2 regions of the Leucobacter allii genome follow, and region 2 is predicted to be linked to the other one. Evidence: predicted binding sites of a transcription regulator. Region 2 holds the regulator's gene; the other holds the start of a gene.
The links. The regulator HspR, encoded in region 2, represses chaperone genes until heat shock. The targets are predictions, from matches to a motif close to AAGTTGAGTCNNNNNGACTCAACTT.
Positions count from the first base shown of each region.

Region 1: a site for HspR is predicted at 1,929-1,953, ahead of MUN78_RS09250 (Hsp20/alpha crystallin family protein). Genes of this name have one in related genera too.

Region 1 covers NZ_CP095045.1:1,981,057-1,987,599, forward strand. Annotated here, with positions in the region: gene MUN78_RS09235 (hypothetical protein) at 129-1,130, shown strand; gene MUN78_RS09240 (hypothetical protein) at 1,163-1,486, shown strand; gene MUN78_RS09245 (TraR/DksA family transcriptional regulator) at 1,493-1,834, opposite strand; gene MUN78_RS09250 (Hsp20/alpha crystallin family protein) at 1,983-2,477, shown strand; gene ku (non-homologous end joining protein Ku) at 2,693-3,595, opposite strand; gene ligD (non-homologous end-joining DNA ligase) at 3,665-6,274, shown strand; gene MUN78_RS09265 (class II glutamine amidotransferase) at 6,381-6,543, opposite strand, start outside.
Region 2 covers NZ_CP095045.1:356,818-363,360, forward strand. Annotated here, with positions in the region: gene MUN78_RS01560 (MFS transporter) at 1-238, opposite strand, end outside; gene dnaK (molecular chaperone DnaK) at 456-2,318, shown strand; gene MUN78_RS01570 (nucleotide exchange factor GrpE) at 2,321-2,938, shown strand; gene MUN78_RS01575 (DnaJ C-terminal domain-containing protein) at 2,931-3,890, shown strand; gene MUN78_RS01580 (heat shock protein transcriptional repressor HspR) at 3,969-4,391, shown strand; gene MUN78_RS01585 (class I SAM-dependent methyltransferase) at 4,388-5,635, shown strand; gene MUN78_RS01590 (metalloregulator ArsR/SmtB family transcription factor) at 5,674-6,006, shown strand; gene MUN78_RS01595 (hypothetical protein) at 6,003-6,543, shown strand, end outside.

The sequences.
Region 1 (6,543 bases), 1.6 Mb from region 2:
CCCACCTCCCCACCCCGCAAGAGCTCCAGCCGAAGACGCAGCCGCCCGACGGAGTACTGTAAGACCTGTGCCGCGCATCCCCACCGCCGGCATCTCGAGACGCACGATCCCCACCCAGGAGCCCGACCATGCCCGCCGACGCGCACGCCTCCCTCGCCGAATATCTGGCCCCGCTCCCCGCCGAGCGCCGCGAGCTCCACACCGCCCTCGTCGCGGCGGTCGGCGAGCGCGCCGCCTCTGCCCCGCGCGTGCACGCGCTGCTCTTCGTGCCGGGCCGCACCCACCCGCATTTCGAGGACAGCGAGGCCGTCTTCTGGCATGCCGCGCAGCAGCTCATGCTCGACGTCGATCCGGCCGAGGGCGAGCTGCCCGTGGCCTGGATCGGGTACGACGTCGCCTCCCGCTTCTCGGGGAAGCGCGAGGCCCAGGGCTTCCTGATCACCGACCGTCGGCTGGTCGTCAAGGATCAGGTCGACGGGATCTTCGGCACGGCCGCGCCGCGGCAGTACCCGCTGTTCACGGGCCCGGCGGGCGCCGCCGCGGCGGCGGCCGAGATCACGGAGTCGAGCACCGCCGCGTACGACTGGACCTTCGCGAGCGACCTCGTCGACACGGAGACCGCGCAGAGCATGACGGCCCTCCTCGCCGAGCTGCTGGTGACGGTGCTCGAGACGCTGGCGCGCCGGCGGATCGCGCTCGCCCCGGCGCCGGAGACCTCGGCGTCGCTGCGCGGACGCGTGCGCGAGCTCGGTCTCGACAACGACGTCAAGTACCCGGAGGACGCGAAGCACGCCAAGCACTTCGCGAAGCTCGCGAAGAAGATCCCGTGCGACGCCGGCGAGCGCGTACTCCTCGCCGTCACCGGATCGACGCTCATGGGCGTCTATGGCCTCGTGCTCACCGACCGCGGCGTGCGCTCGAAGGATCTGGGATCCGATCCCGTGGTCACGCCGCGGGAGCGCATCTCCCCCGAGGCGATCCGCATCGATCCCGAGCAGCCGCAGCGGGTGATCCTCGGCCCCGGCGAGGTGCACGAGCTCCCGGCGACCCTGGACGAGCGCCGCGCCGCCGGCCTCGTGACGCTGCTGCGCGAGTGGAGCGCAGGCAGACTGGCGGACGAGGTCCGATGAGCGGGCACGGCGGCCCGGCGGCCGGCTGAGCCGTGGGCTCCCTCGGCGTTTGGTCGACGCTCCTTGGCGCGGCCGTCGTGCTCGTCTGCTTCCTCCGATTCCTCCGCGTGCTCTACCGCGACGGGCGCCTGCACGCCGAGGAGCTGCGCGCCGCTCGCGGGGCGCAGCTGCCGCCGCTGCTCATCCTCGCCTCGGTCCTCGGCGTCGAGATCCTCGTGGTCGACCGCTTCCCGGCGCTCGTCGCCTGGATTCCGTCGATCATCTCCGTGACCGCGCTCCTCGGCGCGGTGCTGGTCGTGGAGCGGGCGCGCTCCGCGGTGCTCGCCCACCGGCGCCGGGACGGCGAATCCGGCTGAACCCGCCTACCCGCAGGCGACGCAGGACTCGCGGAATGGCCGGACCTCGAGCTGCGCGGGCGGGATCGGCCCGCCGCAGACACGGCAGATCCCGTATTCGCCGCGGCCGAGCCGCTCCAGAGCGGCGTCCGCCTGCCGCAGCGTCTCGCGCGCATCGGCGAGGAGTCCGGCACGCAGGGACCACTGCGCGGAGAGCGTCTCCCCCTCGGGATCGTGCTCGTCGTCATCGGATGCGCTGCGCCGAGCGCGAGTCAGCGCCCGCAGCCCGTCTTCGCGCTTCGCGACGCGCTCGGCGGCGCGCCTCCGCGCCTCCGCGAGGCCCGCACGAAGCTCCTCCTGCTCGTTCATACCCGCAGTGTAACCCCGCCGCGGCGGCGGGCTCCGCTGCTCGCCCGCAGCGAACCTGTTAGCACTCATCACACTCGAGTGCTAATCTAAAATCAGCTTGAGTCGACCTGACTCAACTTTTACGGAACACTAGTCGAAAGGTGCAGAGATGGCACAGTACAGCCCGATCCGAGAGATGGAACGCCTCGCCGACGCGCTGTTCGACGGCTCGCCGCGCGGCCCGCGCCGCATGCCGATGGACCTCTACCGCGACGGGGACACCTACGTGCTCACCGCCGATCTCCCGGGCATGGACCCGGGTTCCGTCGATATCGATGTCGACGGCCAGCTGCTCACCATCCGCGCCGAGCGCACCCTCCCCAGCACCGAGAACGTGCAGTGGATCACGCGCGAGCGCACCCCCGGCAGCTTCCTGCGCCAGCTCAGCCTCGGCCAGGGCGTCGACACCGAGCGGATCTCCGCCGGCTACGACCAGGGCGTGCTGAGCGTCACGATCCCGATGAGCGAGCGGGCGAAGCCCCGTAAGGTCCAGGTCGCGACGGGTGCGCACGTCGAGTCGGCGCACGAGACGGCCGCGGAGGCGCCCGGCACCGCGAACTCCGCGCCCCGGTCGGAGAACGCCGTGGTGCAGGCCTCCGCCTGATCGGCTCCCGCGGCGCCCTGCGGCCCCGCCGCAGCGCGCCGCGCCGCGTACGTCTACGGCCCCGACGAGACCCCCTCGTCGGGGCCGTCGCGCGTCTCCGGCGATGGACGGCGGCATCGACGCCTCATCGGGACGCGTGCGTGGACGACGAGGTCGCGAAAGCGCAACCGATACCGCCGCCCCGCTCAACCCTGCTCAACCCTGCTCACCCCTACTCACCCCCGCTTTGCGGCTCCCGATCGCTTCCCGGCTCCCGATCGCTTCGCGGCACCCGAGCGCTTCGCGGCCCCGGATCGCTTCCCGGCCTCGCCCCGCTTCCCCGAGCCCTTCCGCTTCGCGTCCCGGGAGCGCTGCACGCTGGCGCGCAGCGCCTCCATGAGGTCGATCACCTCCGCGCCCTCCTCCGCCGCCTCGCCGAACGTCGCCTCCGTATCGATCGCATCGCCCGCGCGCCGCTTCGCCTCGATCAGCTTCCGCAACTGCTCCTGGTACGCATCGCGAAAGCGTTCGGGCGCGAAGTCGTCCGAGAAGCTCTTCACGAGGGCGGCCGAGAGCTGCAGCTCCTTCGCCGAGATCCGCACCCGCTGCTCGAGCGCCGGGAAGGCCGGCTCCCGGATCTCGTCGGGCCAGAGCAGGGTCTGCAGCAGCAGCACGTCGCCGCGGACGCGCAGCGCCGCGAGGCGCGTTTTCTGGCGCAGCGCGAACTCCACGATCGCGGTGCGCTCGGTCCGTTCGAGCGTGCGGCGCAGCAGCGCGTACGCCTTCGGCGACTTCCCGCTCGGCTCCAGGTAGTAGCTGCGCTCGAAGAGCATCGGGTCGATCTGCCCGCTCGGCACGAACTCCACGACGGAGATCTCCCGGTCGCGCTCCTGCGGGATCGACGCGAGGTCCTTCCGCGTGAGCACGACGGTCTCCTCCTCGTCGGCGTAGGCGCGGTCGATGTGCTCGTAGGGCACGACCTCCCCGCAGACCTCGCAGCGCCGCTGATACCGGATCCGCCCGCCGTCCTCGTCGTGCACCTGGTGCAGCTCCACGTCGTGGTCCTCGGTCGCGCTGTAGAGCTTGACGGGCACGTTGACGAGTCCGAAGGTGATCGCTCCGCTCCATATCGCTCGCATGCGTACAGTACACCCCCGACCGCTGTCAAAGGTCTACCGCTTGCGCGACCCGCCGCGCATCCTGTACAGATGGCGGGCACACGGCGGAGCGACGGCGGGCGGCAGCGCACGAGCCGACGGCGGGGCGCGAGCCCGCCCGCGGGCAGCCGCGCGGACGCGGCGCAGACCGTGGAGATCGGCGGCCGCCGGATCCGGATCACCCACCCCGACAAGGTGCTCTACCCCTCGACGGGCACCACCAAGGGCGAGATCATCGGCTACTACAGCGCGATCGCGGAGACGATGCTGCCGCACTGCCGCGACCGGCCCGCGACCCGCAAGCGCTGGCCCGACGGCGTGGGCGCCGACGGCCGCGGCGACGTCTTCTTCCAGAAGGATCTCGGCGACACCGCGCCGGAGTGGGTGCGCACCGGGCGCATCCAGCACAAGGATCATGTCAACGCCTATCCACTCGTGAACGACGAGGCGACCCTGGTGTGGCTCGCCCAGCTCGCGGCGCTCGAGATCCACGTGCCGCAGTGGCGATTCGACGCGACGGGCGAGCCGCAGCCGCCGGATCGCCTCGTCTTCGACCTGGACCCCGGCGAGGGCGTGTCCCTGCAGCAGTGCGCCCGTATCGCGTTCCTCGTCCGCGAGGTGCTCCGCGGCATGGGACTCGACCCCGTTCCCGTCACGAGCGGCAGCAGCGGGATCCACCTCTACGCCGCCCTCGACGGTTCCCAGAGCTCCGACGCGGCCTCCGCGGTCGCCCGGGAGCTCGCGCGCTCGCTCGAGGCCGACCATCCCGACGAGATCACCAGCTCGATGAAGCGCTCCCTGCGCCCGGGACGCGTCTTCATCGACTGGAGCCAGAACAACGCGGCGAAGACCACCGTGGCCCCCTATTCGCTGCGCGGCAGGATCGCCCCGACGGTGGCCGCCCCGCGCAGCTGGCGGGAGCTCGCCTCCCCGCACCTGCGCCAGCTGGAGTTCCGGGAGGTGCTGGCGCGGGTCGCGCGGCGCGGCGACCCGCTCGCGGAGCTCGTGGCGCGCGGGAGCGACGCAGCGCCGGATCGGCTCGACGACTACCGCGCCAAGCGCGACGCGCGCCGCACGCCGGAGCCGGTGCCGGCGCGGGGCCGATCCCGCTCCGGCTCACGCGGCGGGGGTGCGGCACGCGGCGCCGACGACGATACGGAGGGCGACCGGGGCGACGCCCCGGTCTTCGTGATCCAGCGCCACGAGGCGCGGCGGCTGCATTTCGACTTCCGCCTCGAGCACGACGGCGTGCTCGTCAGCTGGGCCCTCCCGAAGGGGGTGCCGACCGATCCCGGGGTGAACCATCTCGCCGTGCCGACGGAGGACCATCCGATGGCGTACCGGCACTTCGAGGGGGTCATCCCCGCGGGCGAGTACGGCGCCGGGGAGGTGCGCATCTGGGACTCCGGCCGCTACGCGCTCGAGAAGTGGCGCGAGGACGAGGTCGTCGTCGCGCTCGAGGGCGGCCCGGGCGGCGGCCTCGGCGGCACCCGGCGCTACGCACTCTTCCGCACGGGCCGCGAGGACGGGGCGCCGTGGATGATCCACCTCATGTCCGAGGAGACGCCGCATCGGCGGCTTCGGCGCGGACGCGCCTCCGCCGCCGGGGAACCCGCCGCCGCAGGTCCCGACGTGCCGCCCCCGATGCTCGCCGTGGCCGGCGCGGCCGGCGCACTGCCGCGGCTCGACCCCGCGGCCTGGGCCTTCGAGATGAAGTGGGACGGCATCCGCGCGATCGCCCGCATCGACGTCGAGCACTGCGCCCTCCGCAGCCGCTCCGGCGGCGACCTCACCGCGGCGTACCCCGAGCTCGCCGCCCTCCCGCGGATCGTGAACGCCGAGGACGCCGTGCTGGACGGCGAGATCGTCTCCCTCGGCGGTGATGGGGCGCCGAGCTTCTCGCGGCTGCAGCAGCGCTTCGGTCTCACCGCGCCGCGCGACGTCGCCCGGGCTCGCCGAGCGGCCCCGGCCTCCTATCTGATCTTCGACGTGCTGCGCATCAACGGCCGGGACTGCCGCGGCCTGCCGTATCGGCAGCGCCGCGAGCTCCTCACCGCGCTCATCGACGCGGATCCCGGCGTGCCCGCGGCACTGCCGGAGGTCTTCGCGGGCAGCGGCGCCGAGGCCGCGGAGGCGAGCCGGAGCCTGGGGCTCGAAGGCGTCGTGGCCAAGCGCTGGGAGAGCCCGTACCGATCCGGCGCGCGCACGGCGGATTGGCGGAAGTTCCCGAGCATCGCCACCGCCGAGTTCGCGGTCATCGGCTGGCGCGAGAGCCCGTCCGATGCTCGAGGCATTGCCTCGCTGCTGCTCGCGGAGCCCGCAGAGCTCGCCATGCCCGCGCATGCACCGGATCGCGCGGGCGGCCCCGACCGTACGGCCGACGGCGCGGCAGGCGCCTCGCCCGCGTGGCACTACGCGGGGCGGGTGGGCACCGGCTTCTCCGCGGCGGAACGGCGCGCGATCCGCGCCCGCCTCGCGCCGCTCGAGTGCGCCCGGCCCGTGGCAGCCGTGCCGCCGGAGGCGCGCCGGGACGCCCACTGGGTGCGACCGGAACTCGTCGCCGAGGTCGTGGCGAAGGGTCGCACCGCGGGCGGCAGCCTGCGGCAGCCCGTGTGGCGCGGCTGGCGCCCCGACAAGCGCCCCGGCGATCTCGACGCGTGAGGCGCGAGGCGCGCGAGACGGCCTCGGCGCGGTGATCTCGGCGCGCGAGCTGCGCGAATCGAAGCCGGCGACGGCGCCGGACGCACGCGCCGGGTAGGCGCCGGCCTCACGCGAGGGGCTCGAACGGCGCGAATCGCGGCGGGGCGTCCCGGCTGCAGACGCCGAGGGCGCCGACGGGCACCTCGGTCCAGCTCCGATGGCTCCAGTGCGATTCGAGCGGCTCCGAGACGACGAGCTGCGCGTCCTCAGGCAGGCGATCCGCCGAGCCG
Region 2 (6,543 bases):
CGACGACGACCCCGGCCACGAGGAGGGCCACGCCGAGCTCGGCCGAGACCCGCTCCTCCGGCCCGAAGGGGGCGCTGGTGATGTAGACGCTGAAGACGAAGGTGGTGACCACCGCGTTGAACGACGCGGAGCCCCAGTCCCACAGCGACCAGGCGAGCACGGTCCGCTTCCGCACTGCGGGGGCGGCCGCGGACGCGGCGGTCGGCGCGGCGGGGGCCGGCGACGGGTTCTCGCTCATGGGGTCACTGTATCCGAGGCGAGTGAATTCTGAGAGTTGAGTGTATTCGACTCAAGTTCACTCGCGACGACTTGACGCCGCGCGGTAGGCGGCTAAACTTGAGTGCATCAGGCTCAATGTCGATCCGGAGCGGGGTCCCCGATCCGGATGGGCGCGAGCGCAGGCTCCCGGCGCCGCACCGCGCGGCCCCGGCGGAACGAAGACGCAAGGAGAACGTATGTCGCGTGCAGTCGGTATCGATCTGGGCACCACCAACTCGGTGGTGTCCGTGCTGGAGGGCGGCGAGCCCACCGTCATCGCGAACGCCGAGGGCTTCCGCACGACCCCCTCGATCGTCGCATTCACCAAGGACGGCGAGGTGCTCGTCGGCGAGACCGCGAAGCGCCAGGCCGTCACCAACGTCGACCGCACGATCGCCTCGGTCAAGCGCCATATGGGCACCGACTGGAAGACCGACGAGATCGACGGCAAGCGCTACACGGCGCAGGAGATCAGCGCGCGCACGCTCATGAAGCTCAAGCGCGACGCGGAGACCTACCTCGGCGACAAGGTCACCGACGCGGTCATCACCGTGCCCGCCTACTTCAACGACGCCGAGCGCCAGGCCACCAAGGAGGCCGGCGAGATCGCGGGCCTCAACGTGCTCCGCATCATCAACGAGCCCACCGCGGCGGCGCTCGCCTACGGCCTCGACAAGGGCAAGGAGGACGAGCTCATCCTCGTCTTCGACCTCGGCGGCGGCACCTTCGACGTCTCCCTCCTCGAGGTGGGCAAGGACGAGGACTTCTCGACGATCCAGGTGCGCGCGACCGCGGGCGACAACCGTCTCGGCGGCGACGACTGGGATCAGCGCGTCGTCGAGTGGCTGATCCAGCAGTTCAAGTCCTCGACCGGCGTCGACGTCGCGAAGGACAAGATCGCCCTGCAGCGCCTCAAGGAGGCCGCGGAGCAGGCGAAGAAGGAGCTCTCGAACTCGATGAGCACCCAGATCCAGCTGCCCTACCTCTCGCTCACCGAGAACGGCCCGGCGAACCTCGACGAGACGCTGTCGCGCGCCAAGTTCGAGGAGCTCACGAAGGATCTGCTCGAGCGCACGCGCAAGCCGTTCCAGGACGTGATCGCGGAGGCGGGCGTCAAGGTCTCCGACATCGCCCATGTGGTGCTCGTCGGCGGCTCGACCCGCATGCCGGCCGTGACCGAGCTCGTGAAGACCCTCACCGGCGGCAAGGAGCCCAACAAGGGCGTCAACCCCGACGAGGTCGTGGCCGTGGGCGCCGCGCTCCAGGCCGGCGTGCTGAAGGGCGAGCGCAAGGACGTCCTCCTCATCGACGTCACCCCGCTCTCCCTCGGCATCGAGACCAAGGGCGGCATCATGACGAAGCTCATCGAGCGCAACACCGCCATCCCGACGAAGCGCTCGGAGACGTTCACGACGGCGGAGGACAACCAGCCCTCGGTCGCCATCCAGGTCTTCCAGGGCGAGCGCGAGTTCACCCGCGACAACAAGAACCTCGGCACCTTCGAGCTCACCGGTATCGCGCCGGCGCCGCGCGGCATCCCGCAGATCGAGGTCACCTTCGACATCGACGCCAACGGCATCGTGCAGGTCTCCGCGAAGGACAAGGGCACCGGCAAGGAGCAGACCATCACCATCTCCGGCGGTTCGACGCTCTCCAAGGAGGACATCGAGCGCATGGTGCGCGAGGCCGAGGAGCACGCCGCCGAGGACAAGCAGCGCCGCGAGGCGGCCGAGGTCCGCAACAACGCCGAGCAGCTCGCCTACTCGGTCGAGAAGCTCATCTCGGAGAACGAGGACAAGCTGCCCGAGGACGTCAAGACCGAGGTGCAGGGCGATCTCGACGCGCTGAAGCAGGCGCTCGCGGGCGAGGACGAGGCCGCCGTCAAGACGGCCGCCGACAAGCTCGGCGAGAGCCAGGGCAAGCTCGGCGAGGCGATCTACGCCGCCGCCCAGGCCGAGGCGCCCGCCGACGGCGCCGCGGACGCGTCGAACGACGACGACGTGGTGGACGCCGAGGTCGTCGAGGACGATGAGTCCGACAAGCCGGGGGAGCAGAAGTAACGATGACGAACGAGGAACAGCGCACGCCGGGCGAGGAGCCGAGCGGCGACGAAGTTCCTGCTGCGGGGTCGGAGGCGAATGCCTCCGGCCCCGTGCCGCAGGAGCCGGGTGAGGCGGACGCCGAGCTCACCGTCGACGACATCCTGAGCGCGGAGCAGAACGCCGATGCGGCGGAGGCCGAAGGGTCCGAGGACGCCGATCCCGAGTCCCAGTACCTCGAGGATCTGCGCCGCCTCACGGCCGAGTACGCGAACTACCGCAAGCGGACCGAGGCCAACGCGGCGCTCGAGAAGCAGCGCGCGATCGCGGCCGCCGTGACGCCGCTGCTCTCGGTGCTCGACGACCTCGACCGCGCCGAGCAGCACGGCGATCTCGCCGAGGGCAGCGCCTTCGCGACGATCGCGCAGAAGCTGCGCGCGTCGATGGAGCGCCTCGGGCTCTCGAGCTTCGGGGAGAAGGGCGACCCCTTCGACCCGCAGCTGCACGAGGCCATTGCGCAGGTGCCCGTGCCCGGCACCGAGCAGCACACGGTGCTGGACGTGATCGAGCGGGGGTACCGCATCGGCGATGTCGAGCTGCGCCCCGCCAAGGTAGCGGTGGCGGTGGGGGCAGATGGCTAGTCAGGATTGGCTCGAGAAGGACTTCTACCGCATCCTCGGCGTCTCCAAGGACGTCGACGACGCCGGTCTGAAGAAGACCTACCGCAAGCTCGCGCGGAAGTACCACCCGGACTCCAACCCGGGTGACGCGGTGGCCGAGGCGAAGTTCAAGGAGGTCAGCGAGGCGTACTCGGTGCTCTCCGACGCGGAGCAGCGCGCCGAGTACGACCAGATCCGCGCGATGGGCGCCGGCGGCGCCCGCTTCACGGCGGGCGGCGGCGGAGGCCAGGGCTTCGAGGACGTCTTCGGCGGCATGTTCGGCGGCGCGGGCGGCCGCGGCCAGTACAGCTACCAGCAGGGCGGAGGCGCCGGCTTCGAGGACATCTTCGGCGGCATGTTCGGCGGCGGCGCGCCCCGCGGCCCGCAGCCCGGGCGGGACATCCAGGCCACCACGACCCTCGACTTCGAGACCGCCGTGCAGGGCAAGACCGTGACGCTGCAGGCCTCCTCGGGCGCCGTGAAGGTGAAGATCCCCGCGGGCGTCTCCGACGGCCAGAAGATCAAGGTGCGCGGCAAGGGCGAACCGAGCCCGAACGGCGGACCGGCCGGCGACATCATCCTCACGGTGAGCGTGCGCAAGCATCCCGTCTTCGAGCGGGACGGGCAGCACCTCAGGCTGAAGCTCCCGGTCACCTTTTCGGAGGCCGCGCTCGGCGCGACGGTCGAGGTGCCGACGCTCGGCGGCGCGCCCGTCAAGCTGAAGGTGCAGCCGGGCACTCCGAGCGGCCGGGTGCTCCGGGTGAAGGGCCGCGGGGTGTCGAGCTCCAAGGGCACCGGCGATCTGCTGGCCGAGGTGCAGATCGTCGTGCCGTCGCACCTCTCCGACGCCGCGAAGGAGGCGCTCGAGGCCTTCCGCGAGGTCGAGCCCCAGGAGAATCCGCGCGCGGATCTCCTCTCCCGGGCCCGCGGCTAGGCCGGGCGCTCCCCGGACTCATCCGGGGAGCGCCCGGTACCGGACCTCCCTCACGACGAACCGAAAGCAGGTGCAGAGATGGCGCTTCCGCAGATGGACCGCTTCACCCCGGTCTTCGCGATCGCGGCCGCCGCGGAGCTCGCGCAGATGCACCCGCAGACGCTGCGGCAGTACGACCGGATCGGACTGGTGTCTCCGCAGCGCACCCGGGGCAACACCCGGAGGTACTCGCTGCACGACGTCGCGCGGCTGCGCGAGGTCGCCAGACTGTCGGGGGAGGGGCTGAGCCTCGAGGGGATCAGGCGCGTGCTCGAGCTCGAGGATCGCGTGCGCGATCTCGAGGGGCGGGTGCGCGAGCTCGAGCGGGCCCTCACGGAGGAGCGCCTGCAGCGACCGGAGCGCCGCGTCTTCGCGGCGGGCGCGGCCGGCGGCGAGGTGGTGACGCTCCGGCGCGGCGCGCGCGTCAAGCGCAGCGCCGACGTCGTGGTCTGGCAGCCGTGAGGTCGGAGGGCCGGCCCGCCGAGACTCCGCCGCGCACCGTCGGCCGCTCCGAGTCCGACGCGCTGCGGGAGCGGCTGCGGACGCTCTTCGCGGCGCTGTCGCGCGCCCCCGACTTCGACGCCCCCGAGCTCCAGGCGTTCGACGCGGCCGACGAGCTGCTGCTCCTGACGCTCGCCCAGGAGATCGCGGACGCCGGGACGCCGATCGGAGCCGGCGAGCTCGTCGTGATCGGCGATCACCACGGGGCGCTCGCGCTCGGCGCCGCGTCGGTGCTCGGGCTGCACGGGATCCGCGTCTACCAGGACCCCCTGCTCGGCGAGCGCGCGCTGCACGCGAACGCGGCGAGGCTCGGGATCGACGCCCCCGCGTCGCACGGGGCGCTCGACGCGGCGCTCCTCGGCGGCGCCCGCCTCGTGCTGCTCCGGCTGCCGCGCGGGCTCGACGCCCTCGCCGAGATCGCCGAGGCGATCGCGCGCTGCGCCGCGCCCGACGTGCGCGTGCTCGCGGGCGGCAGGGTGAAGCACATGACGCTCGCCCAGAACCAGGTGCTCGCGCGCTCCTTCGCGCTGGTGCGCGCCGGGCTCGCCCGGCGCAAGGCGCGCGTGCTCACGGCGAGCGCCCCCGTTGCGAACGGCGACGGCTCGAAGAACGGCCCGGCCTCGAGCGGCGGGGCCGGGCCCGCGCCGCGCTGGGGGAGCGATCCTGCGCTGTCGTTCCGGGTCGCGGCCTTCGGCGCGACCTTCGGCGGGCCGACGCTCGATCGCGGCAGCCGCCTGCTGCTCGCCGGCCTCGACGATGCGGCGCCCGGGGCGCGCCGCATCGTCGATCTCGGCTGCGGCACCGGCGTGCTCGCGGTCTCGGCGGCGCTCGCGCGGCCCGAGGCCCGCGTCATCGCCACGGACCAGTCGAGCGCGGCCGTGGCCGCCACCCGGTGCACGGCAGAGGCCGCGGGCGTCGCCGAGCGCATCGAGATCCATCGCGCCGACGCGCTCGAGGCGGTGCCCGAGGGGTGGGCCGAGCTGATCCTGCTGAACCCGCCGTTCCACACGGGCGCGACGGTCCACGCGGGAGTCGCGCACCGCCTCATCCGCTCCTGCGCCCGGGTGCTCGCGCCCGGCGGCGAGCTGCGGCTCGTCTTCAACTCGCCTCTCGCCTACCGCCCGCTCGTGGAGCGCGAGATCGGCCCCGCCAGGCAGATCGACCGGGACCGCACCTTCACCGTGCTCGCCGCCCGCCGCCGCTGAATCGCTTCGCTCTGTAGCAATAGTGCTATATTGCTTTCATGGCAGACACGATGAGCGACGTCTTCGGGGCGCTGGCGCACCCGACCAGGCGGCAGATCCTGCAGGACCTCAAGGCGGGCGAGCGCGCCGCCGGCGAGATCGCCGCGGCCTTCCGGGCCACGGGACCCACGATCTCCCGGCACCTGGCCGTGCTCAGGCAGGCCGGCCTCGTGACGGAGCGGCGCGAGGGGAACCGGATCCTCTACTCCCTCGTGGGGGAGCGGCTCGCGCTCTCGGTCGGCGACTTCCTCTCCGCCGTCTGCCCCGAGCAGATCGTGCTCAGGCAGACGCGCGGGAGCGGTCGCCGCGACGCCGCGGAGCGCGACGCATGAGCGTCACCGCGCTCCTGACCCCGTGGTACCGGCGCACCGCGACCCGTGCCGGCGGTGGGGCGGACGAGCCCGGCTCGCTCGCCGCCACGCCGATCCTCGACCACGGCTCCGCGGGGATCCGCCGCCTCGTCGAGCGCGCGCGGCGGGACGCGGCGTCCGAGCGGCCGCTCGCGATCCTGGAGGCCGCGCACGCCGTCATCCGCGACGAGGTCCGCGCGGTGTACGCCCTCGCCGAGGACACCCCGGCGTCCCGCACGCTCGCGCGCGGCTTCGGGTCGTGCAGCCAGCGCCTCGCGATCCTCGAGAGCGCCGCCCGCGCCCTCGGCACCGCCACCCGGGTGCGGGCGCTGCTCATCGACCGCGCGTTCTGGTACCCGCGCTTCCCGCGCATCGGCTTCGCGCTGCCCGACCGGGTCCTGCTCGCCTGGCCCGAGTTCGACGTCGACGGCTGGCGCCCCGCATCGGAGCTCTTCGGCGCCATCGGATGCCGCGGCGGCGGATCGTTCACCAATCGCGGCGCGGAGACCCTCTTCGAGG